Regions from separate parts of the Streptomyces sp. KR80 genome, predicted to be linked through region 1. Evidence: riboswitches for the same ligand, from Rfam matches in the RefSeq annotation. Region 1 holds a riboswitch; the other holds the start of a gene.
The links. Region 1 has a riboswitch for glycine ahead of gcvT (glycine cleavage system aminomethyltransferase GcvT). Riboswitches for the same ligand answer to the same signal wherever they lie in the genome.
Positions count from the first base shown of each region.

Region 2: another riboswitch for glycine. It lies ahead of gcvP (aminomethyl-transferring glycine dehydrogenase); the one in region 1 lies ahead of gcvT (glycine cleavage system aminomethyltransferase GcvT).

Region 1 covers NZ_JBQQCD010000004.1:191,790-199,667, forward strand. Annotated here, with positions in the region: gene ACTWQI_RS08425 (arsenate reductase ArsC) at 1-340, shown strand, start outside; gene ACTWQI_RS08430 (L-serine ammonia-lyase) at 401-1,783, opposite strand; gene glyA (serine hydroxymethyltransferase) at 1,907-3,169, opposite strand; gene gcvH (glycine cleavage system protein GcvH) at 3,205-3,582, opposite strand; gene gcvT (glycine cleavage system aminomethyltransferase GcvT) at 3,792-4,937, opposite strand; glycine riboswitch at 5,104-5,214, opposite strand; gene ACTWQI_RS08450 (AAA family ATPase) at 5,495-6,205, shown strand; gene ACTWQI_RS08455 (hypothetical protein) at 6,362-7,288, opposite strand; gene ACTWQI_RS08460 (enhanced serine sensitivity protein SseB) at 7,511-7,878, shown strand, end outside.
Region 2 covers NZ_JBQQCD010000037.1:9,326-17,203, reverse strand. Annotated here, with positions in the region: gene ACTWQI_RS29270 (small basic family protein) at 1-146, shown strand, start outside; gene ACTWQI_RS29265 (DUF881 domain-containing protein) at 152-1,141, shown strand; gene ACTWQI_RS29260 (FHA domain-containing protein) at 1,590-2,117, shown strand; gene ftsR (transcriptional regulator FtsR) at 2,136-2,876, shown strand; gene ACTWQI_RS29250 (bifunctional nuclease family protein) at 2,927-3,400, shown strand; gene ACTWQI_RS29245 (MerR family transcriptional regulator) at 3,575-4,189, shown strand; gene ACTWQI_RS29240 (DNA polymerase IV) at 4,304-5,866, shown strand; gene ACTWQI_RS29235 (PRC-barrel domain-containing protein) at 5,767-6,159, opposite strand; glycine riboswitch at 6,271-6,367, shown strand; gene gcvP (aminomethyl-transferring glycine dehydrogenase) at 6,555-7,878, shown strand, end outside.

The DNA of each region.
Region 1 (7,878 bases):
GACGCACCTGGCGGGCGACCGCGTCGAGGTTCGCTCCGCCGGCTCCGCCCCGGCCGGCCAGGTCAACCCGGCTGCCGTCGAGGCCATGAAGGAGGTCGGCATCGACATCGCTGCCGAGACTCCCAAGGTGCTGACCGTCGAGGCCGTCCAGGCCTCGGATGTCGTGATCACCATGGGCTGCGGCGACACGTGCCCGGTCTTCCCGGGCAAGAGGTACCTGGACTGGCAGCTGGAGGACCCGGCGGGCAAGGGAGTCGGGTCTGTGCGGCCGATCCGCGACGAGATCAGGACCCGCATCGAGAACCTGATCGCCGAGATCGCCCCGGAACCCGCCTCCTGAGCGAGATGCTCGGGGGCCGGCCGTCCACGGATCGAGAATCGCAGGTCACCACCTGCTCCGTCAGCACTCGATGACGTTCACCGCGAGCCCGCCGCGGGCGGTCTCCTTGTATTTGACCTTCATGTCCGCGCCCGTCTCCTTCATGGTCTTGATGACCTTGTCGAGCGAGACATGGTGGCGTCCGTCGCCGCGCAGGGCCATGCGGGCGGCCGTCACGGCCTTCACCGCCGCCATGCCGTTGCGCTCGATGCACGGGATCTGGACCAGGCCGCCCACCGGGTCACAGGTGAGGCCGAGGTTGTGCTCCATGCCGATCTCGGCGGCGTTCTCCACCTGCTCCGTCGAGCCACCGAGGACCTCCGCCAAGCCGCCCGCCGCCATCGAGCAGGCGGAGCCGACCTCGCCCTGGCATCCGACCTCGGCACCGGAGATGGAGGCGTTCTCCTTGAAGAGCATGCCGATGGCGCCCGCCGCGAGGAGAAAGCGGACCACGCCGCTCTCGTCGGCGCCGGGGACGAAGTCGACGTAGTAGCGCAGGACGGCGGGGATGATTCCGGCCGCACCGTTGGTGGGGGCGGTGACGACCCGGCCCCCCGCCGCGTTCTCCTCGTTGACCGCCATCGCGTAGAGCGTGACCCACTCCATCGCGCGCGCCTTCGGATCGCCCTCGGCGCGGAGTTGGCGGGCGGAGTTCGCGGCACGGCGGCGGACCTTCAGGCCGCCCGGGAGGATCCCCTCGCGCGTCAGTCCACGGGAGACACAGCCCTGCATGACACGCCAGATCTCCAGCAGCCCCTCCCGGATTTCCTCCTCGGTCCGCCAGGCCTTCTCGTTCTCGAGCATGAGGGCCGAGATCGAGAGCCCGGTCTCGTGGGACAGCCGCAGCAGCTCGTCCCCCGTACGGAACGGGTACGTCAGCACCGTGTCGTCGAGCTTGATCCGGTCCTCGCCGACCGCGTCCTCGTCGACGACGAAGCCGCCGCCGACGGAGTAGTACGTCTTCTCCAGCAGCGGCGCGCCCGATGCGTCGTATGCGAAGAGCGTCATGCCGTTGGCGTGGTAGGGCAGGGAGCGGCGGCGGTGCAGTATCAGCTGGGTCGACTCGTCGAAGCCGATCTCATGGGCCGGGCCGATCTCCGCGCCGAGCAGACGGATCCGCTTCGACGTGCGGATGCGCGTCACCTCGTCGTCGGCCGATTCGACGTCGACCGTGCGAGGGGAGTGGCCCTCCAGGCCGAGCAGTACGGCCTTGGGCGTGCCGTGGCCGTGACCGGTCGCGCCGAGGGAGCCGAAGAGCTCCGCGCGGACCGCGGCCGTCTGGGCGAGCAGGCCTTCCTTCTTCAGCCGGCCCGCGAACATGCGCGCCGCGCGCATCGGGCCGACCGTGTGCGAGCTGGAGGGCCCGATGCCGATGGAGAAGAGATCGAAGACGGAGATGGCCACGGGGGCGGACTTCCTTGTCTGCTCGGGTCCGGGCCGGTACCCAGCCGGGCCCCGGGTCGGAGGGTCCGGGGCACCGCGCCTCCCCCCAGTGTGCGCGGTGTCCCGGAACCACGGATGGACGGACTACGTCAGGCCCGGGTACAGCGGGTGCTTCGCCGCCAGGGCGGAGACCCGCGCCTTCAAGCCCTCCGCGTCGTACGACGGCTTCAGGGCCTGGGCGATGATGTCCGCGACCTCGGTGAAGTCCTCCGCCTGGAAGCCGCGCGTGGCCAGCGCCGGGGTGCCGATCCGCACACCCGAGGTGACCATCGGAGGCCGTGGGTCGTTCGGGATGGCGTTGCGGTTGACCGTGATGCCGACCTCGTGGAGGCGGTCCTCGGCCTGCTGGCCGTCCAGTTCGGAGTTGCGCAGGTCCACCAGGACCAGGTGAACATCCGTGCCGCCCGACAGGACCGAAACGCCGACATCCGACAGATCGGAGCGGCTCAGGCGCTCGGCAATGATCTCCGCGCCCTCCAGCGTGCGCCGCTGGCGTTCCGTGAAGTCCTCGCTCGCCGCCACCTTGAAGGCCACCGCCTTCGCCGCGATGACATGCTCCAGCGGGCCGCCCTGCTGGCCGGGGAAGACCGCGGAGTTGATCTTCTTCGCCAGCTCGGCGGTGGAGAGGATCACACCGCCGCGCGGGCCACCGAGCGTCTTGTGGGTGGTCGTGGTGACGACATGGGCGTGCGGCACCGGGTTGGGGTGCAGACCGGCGGCCACCAGGCCCGCGAAGTGCGCCATGTCGACCATGAGGTACGCGCCGACCTCGTCCGCGATCCGCCGGAAGGCCGCGAAGTCCAGCTGCCGCGGGTAGGCGGACCAGCCGGCGACGATCATCTTCGGGCGGTTCTCCTTGGCGAGGCGCTCGACCTCGTCCATGTCGACCCGGCCGGTCTGCTCGTCGACGTGGTACGCGACCACCTTGTAGAGCTTGCCGGAGAAGTTGATCTTCATTCCGTGGGTCAGGTGCCCACCGTGGGCGAGATTAAGGCCCAGGATGGTGTCACCGGGGGAGAGCAGCGCGAACATCGCGGCGGCGTTCGCTTGCGCACCCGAGTGCGGCTGTACGTTCGCGTGCTCGGCGCCGAACAGTGCCTTGACCCGGTCGATGGCGAGCTGTTCGACCACGTCGACGTGCTGGCAGCCGCCGTAGTAGCGGCGGCCGGGGTAGCCCTCGGCGTACTTGTTGGTGAGCACCGAGCCCTGTGCCTCGAGCACGGCGACTGGGGCGAAGTTCTCCGAGGCGATCATCTCGAGGGTGGATTGCTGGCGGTGGAGCTCGGCGTCGACCGCGGCGGCGACGTCCGGGTCGAGCTCGTGCAGGGAGCTGTTGAGGAGCGACATCAGGTGTTCCCGATCGGTGGTGACGTGGGCTTGACTCAGTTGCCGGTGAAGGCCGTGTACTCGTCGGCGGAGAGGAGTTCCGTCGGCTCGCCGGTCACCCTCACCTTGAACAGCCAGCCGACCTCGAAGGGGCTGGAGTTGACCAGCGCGGGGTCGTCCACGACGTTCTGGTTGACCTCGGTGACCTCGCCGGAGACCGGCGCGTACAGGTCGCTTACGGACTTGGTCGACTCCAGCTCACCGCAGGGTTCGCCCGCGGTGACCATGTCGCCGACCTCCGGGAGTTGGACGAAGACGACGTCACCGAGCGCGTCGGCGGCGTGCGAGGTGATGCCCACGGTGGACACCCCGTCCTCGGCGTCGGTGAGCCACTCGTGCTCCTTGCTGTAGCGCAGCTGCTGGGGGTTGCTCATGACCTGGATTCTCCTGGATGCGGGGGCGTGGTCTGGTACGTGGTCTTGACAGGTGGGACAGGCGTGAGGAGATCGACGCGAGCGGGTGCCGCGAGGCTTGACTCCCCCGGGGGTACGCCTCCAGCTACCGCTGGGAGGTGCCCCCTCCCGGGCCGTTAGGCCCAAGGGGGCTATCGCTGGGTTGGGGTACCCCACGACGGTTCCGACGGTCAGCGCTGCCGCTTGTAGAAGGGGAGGGCGACCACCTGGTACGGCTCGTGGCGGCCGCGGATGTCCACCGCGACGCCCGCGGTCCCCGGCTCGGCGTACGCGGCGTCCACATACGCCATGGCGACCGGCTTGCCCAGGGTCGGCGACGGGGCACCGGAGGTGACCTCGCCGATCACCTTGCCGGACGCCGCCTCCACCACGGCGTAGCCGGCGCGGGGCACTCGGCGGCCCTCCGCGACCAGGCCGACCAGCTTGCGCGGCGGGTCGGTGGCCGCCCGCTCGGCCGCGGCCTCAAGTGCCGTGCGACCGACGAAGTCGCCCTTCTTGTCGAACTTCACCACGCGCCCCAGACCGGCGTCGAAGGGCGTGGTCGCGGTCGTCAACTCGTGCCCGTACAGCGGCATGCCCGCCTCCAGGCGCAGGGTGTCCCGGCACGACAGGCCGGACGGCACCAGCCCAACACCCTTGCCCGCCTCGGTCAGCGCCCGCCAGAGCCGCTCGGCGTCGCCCGGCGCGACGAAGAGCTCGAAGCCGTCCTCGCCGGTGTAGCCGGTACGAGCGATCAGGGCAGGCACCCCGGCGACCGTGCCGGGCAGGCCCGCGTAGTACTTGAGCCCGTCCAGGTCGGCGTCGGTGAGGGACTTGAGGATGCCGGAGGACTCGGGGCCCTGGACGGCGAGGAGTGCGTACGCGTCGCGGTCGTCCCGTACGGTCGCGTCGAAGCCCTCCCCCCGACTTCGCCGGAGGTGCCCCCGACGCTCGGTCAGCGCGTCCAGCACGACCTGGGCGTTCGAGGCGTTGGCGACGACCAGGTACTCCAACTCGCCCAGGCGGTAGACGATCAGGTCGTCGAGAATGCCGCCCTCGGCGTCGCAGATCATGGTGTAGCGGGCGCGGCCGACGGCGAGCGCGGAGAGGTGCCCGACCAGGGCGTAGTCCAGCAGGTCGCCGGCCTGTGGCCCGGTCAGGGTGATCTCGCCCATGTGGGAGAGATCGAAGAGGCCGGCGCGGGTGCGCACGGCCAGGTGCTCGTCGCGTTCGCTGCCGTATCGCAGGGGCATGTCCCAGCCCGCGAAGTCGGTCATGGTCGCGCCGAGCGCGCGGTGCAGCGCATCGAGCGCCGTGTGGCGTGGGGCATCGGTCATGTTTCAGGCTCCCGGACAGGTGGCGAGGCCGACGTCGGTGAGAACAGAGCCTCCCCATCTGTCATCGGAACCTGAGAGGTTCGCCACGACCCCGCATCGGGGTAGGGCTTGCACCTTGGGTGGAGCCGCACCTCGATGCCGGGTGCGGCCCGCTTTTCAGATGTGCCTAGCCCGCGCGGTACGGGGCCTGAGAGATTCAAGGGAGGACTTGCTCCTTCGGCGCCCCGGCGGCCTGCGCAGTGCGCTGCCGGGCCGGGGACTCTCCCGCGCGGGTTCGAACGGCCGATATGGAATTGAGTCGAGAGGCGCACGCGGACCGCTCCGCGGATGGGCGGTGGCGGACGGCGGGCGAGGACATCATTGCACGGCCGGACCAGGTTCGGGCAGGCCGGTTCGGAGGTAACGGGCTTGTACGGCATTACCTATTCTTGACAGTCTGCTCGGAACAGAGGCACGTCTGGGGGCACTCCCCCAGCTATCGCTGGGGGTCCCCCCACCCAGCGATAGCTGGGGGACGCAGCTGGGGGAGACCGGACCGAACGGGGAGGACGATCACGGTGCACAGGCACGGTGCGTACGCGACGACATCCGGGGTCGCTCCTCCAGGAGCGCTGCCCCTACAGCCCCGGGCACCCGAACCCGCGGCGGCGGAGGCCCTCTGGCCGAGCCGCCGGTCGCCCGTCCTGGATCTGCGGGGCAGCCCCGACCTCCCGCTGCCGGAGCTGCGCTACCCGGTCGGCGATGTGCTCGTGGTCTCCGGAATGCCGGGCAGCGGCAAGAGCACGCTGATCAAGCGGGCCGTCGCGGGGCTGGACACCCGCGGCGGGGTGGTGCGCCGGGTGGACTCGCAGGACACCCGGGATCACTGGGAGCGGAGGCTGCCCGGCTTTCTGCCGTACCCGCTCTACCGCCCCCTTGTTCGTATCGCCCACTACGCGGGGCTGCGCCGTGCCCTGCGCTCGGGTGACAGCGTCGTCGTGCACGACTGCGGCACCCAGGCGTGGGTGCGGCGCTGGCTCGCGCGTGACGCCCGGTGCCGGGACCGCTCGCTCCACATGGCGCTGCTCGACGTGCCCCCGGAGGTCGCCCTGGAGGGCCAGGCCTCGCGCGGGCGCGGGGTCTCGGGATACGCCTTCGTCCGGCACCGCCGCGCGGTCGGCCGGCTCGTCGCGGGCACCGAGGGCGGGCGGCTGCCGGACGGCTGCGCCTCGGCCGTTCTGCTGGACCGCAAGGCGGCGGCCGCGGTGCGGGGCATCGGCTTCGAGTAGCAACGCCCACCGCGCTGCTCCGCCCGCGCCGCGGCCGGCGCCTGTCGAATGGATCGGTCCGTGACATCTGATGCGCGGGGCACTCACCCGAGCCGACCGGTCCCCCCACCGGACGAGTCCGCGGATCACCGCACGGGACGGTGATCGAGACCCGTCCTACGTACCGATCGCCGTGTCCGGCGGGGCCGGCAGGATCTGCGGTTGGCCCGGGCCCTGGGACGGTGATCCCGGAACCGCATCCGGAGCGGAGGGTGTCTCCGAGACGGACGGGGCTTGCGGCACCGAGGGCGCTTGCGGCACCGAGGGGGTCTGGGGCATCGAGGGGCTGTCGGGCACCGAAGGCGGCTGCGGAGCGGGCGGGTTCTCCGGCTCAGAGGGCGTCTCCGGGGCCGATGGGGCCGACGACTCCTGCGACGGTTCCGGCAGCGTCGAGGCCGGCAGTTCGTCGCCGGCGACCATGGCGAGGATGACGTTCACCAGGCCCGTGTGCACATCTCGCACGGCATCCACGATCTCGGTCCGGCTCCCGGAGCCCACGGCCCTGAGCAGCGCGTCGATCTTCTTCTGAAGATCGGCGATCGTGTCGTGCCGCTGATCCTCGGGCACCGCCTCCTGGGGGCCGACCGAGGTACGGGCGGTGTCGTTCGGCTCCGCCGGCGCGGACTGCAGATCATCCGGTGCAGGCTGCTGGTCCTCCGGTGCGGACTGTCGATCGTCCGGCGCCGGCTGCTGGTCCTCCGGCGCGGACTGCCGAAGCGCGGTCAGAGCACTCTCGATCGCTTTCCGGTGCCGCGTCGCCGCCTCCGGCGTGAGCCTGCCCCCGGGTGCGTTGAGCACATCGCTCAGCAGGGCGTTGACCGGCCGGACGAGGCTGCTGACGTCGCCGAACAGCTGCGTCTGCTCGAGAAGTCGTTCGGCTCCCGGGAGCGGCGCCGCCGGAGCGGCCGCCCGGCCCGAGGCACTCGGCGCGGGGGCGGGTTCCTCGGTCCCCGTCGCAACAGCGGCACCGGCGCCGATGGCGATCGCTCCGCATACGGCGGACGAGACGAGGACCCCGGTCTTGCGGCTTATGCGCATGCGCATGGGAGGGATTTCCCTTCGAGTGGGCTGACGGTGGTATCCAGACCACCGTGGGAAGAACCGGAACGCTGTGCAACTTGCCGCTACGCACAGTGGCGGCCGGGTGTGGCCCCAGCGCCCGGCCATGACCTGGGCATTCGGCATGGAAACCGGCAGCCCCCGCGAGCCCCGGGCGTGCAGCCGTTAGGGTGCGTCTGCGGTTCGGACGAGACGGTGGATGGGGCCATGAGCGCGATGGAGCAGCACGGATACGCGGCGCAGCCCGGCGGGGTGCCTTCCGGTGGCTTCCCGGCCAATGAACTCGAAGAGGTCCTCGCCGCCTCCGTCGGCGTCCCGAACGCCGGTGCCCGGATCCTCGAGGTGCTCGGCCGAAGCCGCGTCTGGGTGCCGCTGCCGAACGGCGGCAGCCCCGAGAGCCGCGACCTGGATTTGCCCACGCTCGAGATCGACGGCGCCGCCTACGTTCCGGTGTTCAGCTCCGAGCAGCAGTTCCGCCACCTCGTCGGCTCCCATATGGCCTTCACCGTCGCACCCGCTCGCGAGTTCGCCCGCGGTCTGCCGCCGCAGCTCGGCATCGCCGTCAACCCGGACGG
Region 2 (7,878 bases), on a different contig from region 1:
CCAATGTGGTCGTCGCCGCGCTGATCGTGTTCCTGGGTGACAAGCTCGGCGTGGGCGCGCAGCTGTCCACCGGGGTTGTCGTCGTCTTTGGCATCCGCATCTTCTCCAACGCCGCCGCGATCCGTCGGCACGTGTTCCGGGCGTGAGGCCGATGAGCAGCGACGAGAATCCCAAGACCCCGGAGACCCCCGACACCCCGGGGACCTCGGAGTCCAGCGAGCCGCAGGAGCCTCGTGAGGCCGCCGAGTCGCGCGAGACGCCGAAGACGGAGGACCGGCCGGGCCCGGCGCCCGCCCAGAAGGGCCAGGAGGAGGCCGGGCCGGAGACCCCCGAGGGCGGTCAGAGCTCGGAGACGCCCCCGGCCCAGGAGCCGCCGGAGCGTCCCGAGCAGCCCACTGAGGACGACGAGGGGGCCGAAGAGCCCGCGAGCGGCAGGCAGCGCTTGGCCGCCGTGCTGTGGCCGCCCCGGGTCAGCCGTGCTCAGCTGATCGTCGCCCTCCTGCTGCTCGTGCTCGGGCTCGCATTGGCTATCCAGGTGCGCTCCACCACCGAGCACAGTGCGCTGCGGGGCGCCCGCCAGGAGGACCTCGTACGCATCCTGGACGAGCTCGACGACCGCAGCCAGCGCCTGGAGGAGGAGAAGCGTCGCCTGGAGAATCAGCGCACCGAACTGGAGAACAGCTCGGACCAGGCGGAAGAGGCGCGCAAGCAGACCGTGCAGAAGGAGCAGCAGCTCGGCGTGCTCGCGGGCACCGTCGCCGCGGAGGGTCCGGGGATCAATGTCACGGTGAGCGACCCCACGGGCGCCGTCGAGGCGGACATGCTGCTCGACGCGATCCAGGAGCTGCGCGCGGCAGGCGCCGAGGCGATCCAGATCAATGACGTCCGGGTCGTTGCAGATACGTTCTTCTCGGAATCCGGCGGCGGTGTGCTGGTCGACGGACGGAGGGTCCGGCAGCCCTACCGTTTCAAGGTCATCGGCAAGCCGCAGGACCTTGAGCCGGCGCTGAACATCCCGGGCGGAGTGGTGCAGACGCTGGAGAAGGAGCAGGCCACGGTGTCCGTCGAGCGTACCGAGAAGATCATCGTCGACGCCTTGCGGCCGAAGGAGCGGCCTGACTACGCTCGGTCGTCATCTTAGTGATCCGGTCGGGTACGGGGCAGAGCGTCGGAGACACGAGGTTGCGGGGGGTCGCCGCACCGCAGGGGAGGTGCGTGGTGGAAACTGTCTGAGGGTCACGGACGTTGAGTGAATGTCCGGTGTCGGCCGGGTGTGTGCAGCGAGGTGCGTCCTGCCCCACGGGCGGGTCTGTTTCGGTCAAGGGGAATCGCCCGTGAAGTGGTTTGCAAAGTTGTTCGGTAAGAGCGCTGGTGAAGGCGGGGGAAGCGGCGCGGCCCGCCATCGTGCCGGGCGCCCTGCGGAGGAGAGCGCTCCGCAGGAGGAGCGCCCGCTCTTCCGTGACCAGGTCGGCGGGCGCGGCGGCGACATTCCGGGTGGCCGGGGCGCGTCTTCTGTTGACCCTGCGGTGCCCGGACGCATAGGTTTCGAAGAACCATCAACCTCAAGTACGGGTGGAGGGTTTACCGCCTTGCCTGTTTGTACGAGGTGCGGACACCGGAATGCCGAGGCCAGCCGGTTCTGCTCCAACTGCGGAGCCCCGCTGCGCGCCGGAGCGTCCTCCGAGCGCGCCTCGGAGACGACATCGACCATTTCGATCTCGGGTATCGAGGCGTACGACACGGAGACCACCGGCCAGGTAGGGCCTCCCCTGTCCTCGGAGGCCCAGGCTGCCGTCGACGCGCTGCCGTTCGGCTCGGCTCTGCTCGTCGTCCACCGCGGCCCGAACTCGGGCAGCCGCTTCCTCCTGGACGGTGATCTGACCACGGCCGGCCGCCATCCGCAGAGCGACATCTTCCTCGACGACGTGACCGTCTCGCGACGCCATGTGGAGTTCCGGCGCGGGCCGGACGGCGTCTTCACCGTCGCCGATGTCGGAAGTCTGAACGGCACCTATGTCAATCGGGAGCGGATCGACTCCGTCGCGCTGTCCAACGGTGACGAGGTGCAGATCGGGAAGTACCGGCTGGTCTTCTACGCCAGTCAGCGGAGCATCTGACCCGCCCGGGGAAGGGCTATGCGTCGCACAGCGTCGGGCGGTGCCGGTTCCGGCACCGCCACCGCGGACAACAGGCTGATGAGCATCGGCGCCGTGCTCCGTCGGCTGCGCGAGGAGTTTCCCGAGATCACCATCTCCAAGATCCGTTTCCTGGAGGCGGAGGGCCTGGTCGAACCCCGTCGCACGCCGTCCGGCTACCGCAAATTCAGCGCTGAGGACGTTGAGCGGCTCGAATACGTCCTGCGCATGCAGCGGGATCACTACCTCCCGCTCAAGGTCATCCGTGAGCACCTCGATGCGCTGGCCCGCGGAGAGAAGGTGCGGCTGCCCGGTCCGGGATGGCCCCGCGAGCCGCTGGAGGGGGTGCTGGAGCAGCGCGCCGAAGCCACGGCAACGCGCATCGGCCGCTCCGAGCTGCTCTCGGTCGCCGGAGTCGGGGAGACCGAGCTCGCGGAGTGGGAGTCGTACGGGCTGATCACCCCGGCTGACGACGGCGAGTACGACATCGAGGCGGTCTCCGTCGCCAAGCTCGTCGCCGACCTGGGTCGCTTCGGTCTGGAGCCCAGGCACCTGCGGGTCATGAAGGCCGCGGCCGACCGCGAGGCCGACCTGGTCGAGCAGGTCGTGGCGCCGCTGAGGCGACACCGCAACCCTCAGACCCGGAATCACGCCGAAGCGACCGCCCGCGAGCTCGCAAGCCTTTCCGTGCGCCTTCATGCAGCTCTGGTGCAGTCCGCGCTGCGGGCCCGCCCGCACTGACGGCCGGGCCCGACTACCCAAACCGACCTGGCACGTCCTAGGGTTGCTGTGTGAACGAGCTCGATGTCGTGGGTGTCCGGGTGGAGATGCCTTCCAATCAGCCGATCGTGCTCCTGCGTGAAGTGGGAGGCGACCGCTACCTCCCCATCTGGATCGGGCCCGGGGAGGCGACCGCCATCGCGTTCGCCCAGCAAGGCATGGCCCCCGCACGACCGCTGACCCACGACCTCTTCAAGGATGTGCTCGAAGCGGTCGGCCAGACGCTGACCGAGGTCCGCATCACGGATCTACGGGAGGGCGTCTTCTATGCGGAACTGGTGTTCGCCAGCGGTGTCGAGGTCAGCGCGCGGCCGTCCGATGCCATAGCGCTCGCGCTGCGCACCGGGACACCCATCTACGGCAGTGACGGTGTCCTGGACGACGCGGGCATCGCGATCCCGGACGAGCAGGAGGACGAGGTGGAGAAGTTCCGCGAGTTCCTCGACCAGATCTCGCCCGAGGACTTCGGCACCAGCAACCAGTGACCGGTGCCCATGGGCAGGGTGAACGGCCGGACCATCCGGTGAGCCCTTCCCCGAAGCGGGTACGGGAAACCACCCCTAAGGTGATTATCACTCGGCGTGGCGAGTGTGGCGATCGTTGACGCACCCGGGGTGACTGCCTACCGTCGAGAAGGCAGGTCAAGGACGGAGGTCGGCGTGAGAAGCACCGGCAACGGTAGAGCGACGGGCAGTCCCCTTCCGCTGCACGGGGGTGCTGCCGACCCCACCCCCCGGCACCCCGCCGCGGCACCGGCCGGGACGCCCCAGGACGCAACCGACCACCGGATCGGCTACCGCGGCCCCACGGCCTGCGCAGCCGCCGGGATCACCTATCGCCAGCTGGACTACTGGGCCCGCACCGGCCTCGTCGAGCCCAGCGTGCGACCCGCGTACGGCTCGGGCACCCAGCGGCTCTACAGCTTCCGGGACGTCGTCGTCCTGAAGATCGTGAAGCGCTTTCTGGACACCGGGGTCTCCCTACAGAACATCCGCACCGCCGTCCAGCATCTGCGTACCCGGGAGCGTGCCGACCTGGCGCAGATGACCCTGATGAGCGACGGGGCGACGGTCTACGAGTGCTCATCCCCGGACGAGGTCGTCAGCCTCCTCCAAGGCGGTCAGGGCATCTTCGGCATCGCTGTCGGCGTGGTCTGGCGGGATGTGGAGAGCGCGCTGGCACAGCTCCACGGAGAGCGCGTGGACACCGGCGAGACCCTGATCGGGCACCACCCAGCCGACGAGCTCGCCCGGCGCCGCCACCGCGCCGGCTGAGCCTGCCTCCGCGCGCCCGTTCCGCACCCGTACACCGCCGCGCTGCCCGCGCAGCCGCCCGCCCCCGCGCTGCGCGCAGCGACGATGTCGGTGCCGTGCGGCACCATCGGTGCTGTGAGAGGCGCGCCGACCATCCTGCATCTGGACATGGATGCGTTCTTCGCGGCCGTGGAGCAGGCGGCGAAGCCCAGCCTGCGCGGCAAGCCGGTGGTGGTCGGCGGGATCGGGCCGCGCGGCGTGGTCGCCACGGCGTCGTACGAGGCGCGGGTCTTCGGGGTGCACTCCGCGATGGCCACTGCCCAGGCACGCCGGCTGTGCCCCAACGCCGCCTACCTCGCCCCGCGCTTCTCGCTGTACCGGCGGATCAGCGACGCCGTCATGGAACTGCTGCACCGGCTCTCCCCGCTGGTCGAACCGCTCAGCCTGGACGAGGCGTTCGTCGACCTCGAGGCCGGTGGTGTGGCGGCTTCCGCGTCCGCCGCGCGGGCGGTGGGGGAGCAGCTCCGCAGGGACATCCGGGCCGCCACGGGACTCACCGGATCCGTCGGCCTGGCGGGCTCCAAGATGCTGGCCAAGATCGCTTCGGAGCAGGCGAAGCCGGATGGCCTGGTGCTCATCGAACCGGGCACCGAGCGTCGGCTGCTGGCGCCGATGACGGTCCGTACGCTGCCCGGGGTGGGGCCCGCTACGGCCGAGCATCTGCGCCGGGCCGGAGTCCACACGGTCGGGGAGATGGCGGAGGCGGGGGAGGACGAGCTGGTGCGACTGCTGGGGCGGGCCCACGGCAGCGCGCTGCACGCGATGTCCCGCGGAGTGGACGACCGGCCCGTCGTCGCCGAGCGCGATGCCAAGTCCGTCTCCGTCGAGGACACCTTCGACGTGGACCTGCACGACCGGACCCGGGTCCAGGCCGAGGTCGGACGCCTCGCCGACCGCTGTGTGCAACGGCTGCGCTCGACGGGCCGATCCGGCCGTACGGTCGTGCTGAAGGTGCGGCGGTTCGACTTCTCGACGCTGACCCGCTCCGAGACCCTGCGCGGGCCGACCGACGACCCCGCGGTCATCCGGGAAGCCGCCGGACGGCTCATCGCGGGGGTGGACACCACCGGCGGCGTGCGGCTGCTGGGCGTCGGTGTGAGCGGACTCGCCGACTTCACCCAGGAGGACCTCTTCGCGCAGGCCGCCACCGCCCAGGTGGAATCGGCCGTCGAGACGGCAGGGATCGACGCCGTGGCCCCGAGCGGGGCCCCCGGTGGCCAGGGACCACCGCAGGCGGACGGGAAGCAGGGACCGGAGGAAGCCGCGAGCGGACAGGATCGCCGCTGGATCCCGGGCCATGACGTACGGCACTCCGAGTTCGGTGTGGGATGGGTGCAGGGCAGCGGTGTCGGGAAGGTGACCGTGCGCTTCGAGCAGCCCTGGTCGGCGCCCGGCCGGGTGCGGACGTTCGCCGTGGACGACCCCGCGCTGCAGCCGTCCGAGCCCGTCCCCCTGTGGCCGGTCGCCGACGAGTCCGCCGACCCGCCGACGGACGACGCCGCGGACTCGTCCGTCCCGGATCAGGCAGCCGAGGAGGATCAGTCCTCGTCGCCGGCGATCCGGCCGAAGTCCCGGTCCTCGCCCTCCGTGCCGGACCCCGGGGCTCCGGGCTCCGGTGCCGCGGCGTCCAGTCCGTAGTGGTGATACAGCTGCAGCTCCTGCTCCGGGGAGAGATGCCGTCCCACTCCGAAGTCCGGGGCGGTCTTGATCAGGGAGCGGGGATACGGGACACGCAGCGCGTCCTCGACGACCTCGCTGGGCTCCAGGGGCACGAAGGCGTCGCGCCCGAACAGGCCGGTGCGCACGGCCGCCCACTCCGGACGTCCGGTCGCGTCGTCCAGATACACCTCGTCCACGGTCCCGATCTTCGCCCCATCGAGGTCGAACGCCTTGCGCCCTATCAGGCTCCGCGGATCGATGTCGGTCTGCACGGGTCCTCCTCGTGGTCGCTACCTCTATGACATCAACGAAAGAGCAGATCCCGCACGCCGTCCACTCGGCGCTCTTCGCGGCAGGCCCGCTGGTAGGCTGGCTACGGCTGCAGACCCCGCGCGGGAGAGTCCTCCGTCCTTCAGGCGGAGGCGCCGAAGGAGCAAACCCTCCCCGGAATCTCTCAGGCACACGTACCGCGCGGACGAGGTCACTCTGGAAAGCAGGGCGGGCGTCGGACGGGCACGTGCCGGAACCCCTCCTCACCGACGGTGAAAACCGGACCGCCCCGGCGGGCCGGTGAAGCTCTCAGGTCGCGATGACAGAGGGGGAGGCCGTTCGGGTACCCATGCCGTGGTGCCCCTCGCAGGTCGCGTCGACCAGGAGGCCTCTGCAGATGACCGCCAACCGCATCCCACTGTCCCGGCTGGAGCGCGGCACACCCTTCGCGCAGCGCCACATCGGCCCCGACGCCGGCGCCCAGGCGAAGATGCTCGCCCAGGTCGGATACGGCTCGCTCGACGAACTCACCGCGGCCGCCGTCCCGGACGTGATCAAGAGCTCCGGAGCGCTGGACCTGCCGGAGGCTCGCGGCGAGGCCGACGTCCTCGCCGAGCTGCGCGAGCTCGGCCGGCGCAATCAGGTGCTCACCCCGATGATCGGCCTGGGCTACTACGGCACCCTCACCCCGCCGGTGATCCTGCGCAACGTGCTGGAGAACCCCGCCTGGTACACCGCGTACACGCCGTACCAGCCGGAGATCTCACAGGGCCGCCTCGAGGCGCTGCTGAACTTCCAGACCGTCGTCGCCGACCTCACCGGGCTGCCGACGGCGGGCGCCTCACTGCTGGACGAGGGCACCGCCGCCGCCGAGGCGATGGCCCTCTCCCGCCGCGTCGGCAAGGTCAAGGACGGGGTCTTCCTCGTCGACGCCGACTGCCTGCCGCAGACCATCGCCGTCATCGAGACCCGCGCCGAGCCGACCGGTGTCGAGGTGGTCGTCGCCGATCTCTCCGGGGGCATCCCCGCAGAGGTCGCCGAGCGCGGCGTCTTCGGCATTCTGCTGCAGTACCCCGGCGCCTCCGGCCAGGCCCGTGACCTGCGGCCGGTGATCGGGCAGGCACACGAGCTGGGGGCGATCGTCACGGTCGCCGCCGACCTGCTCGCCCTGACGCTGCTCACCTCGCCGGGTGACCTCGGCGCGGACATCGCGGTCGGCAGCAGCCAGCGCTTCGGCGTGCCGATCGGTTTCGGCGGCCCGCACGCCGGCTACATGTCCGTACGCTCGACGTTCGCCCGCAGCCTGCCCGGGCGGCTTGTCGGCGTCTCCGTGGACGCCGACGGAAACCCGGCCTACCGCCTTGCCTTGCAGACCCGCGAGCAGCACATCCGCCGTGAGAAGGCCACCAGCAACATCTGCACCGCACAGGTGCTGCTCGCCGTCATGGCCGGCATGTACGCCGTCTACCACGGCCCCGAGGGGCTGGCGGACATCGCCCGGCGAACCCACCGGTACGCCACGCTGCTCGCCGAGGGCCTGCGGGCGGGCGGGGTGGAGATCGTGCACGACGCTTACTTCGACACTGTGACGGCGCGCGTCACCGGCCGGGCCTCCGAGGTCGTGGCCGCCGCCCGCGAGGCCGGGGTGAATCTGCGCCTGGTCGATGCCGACCTGATCGGCATCGCCTGCGACGAGACGACCGGCCGCGACCAACTGGCCG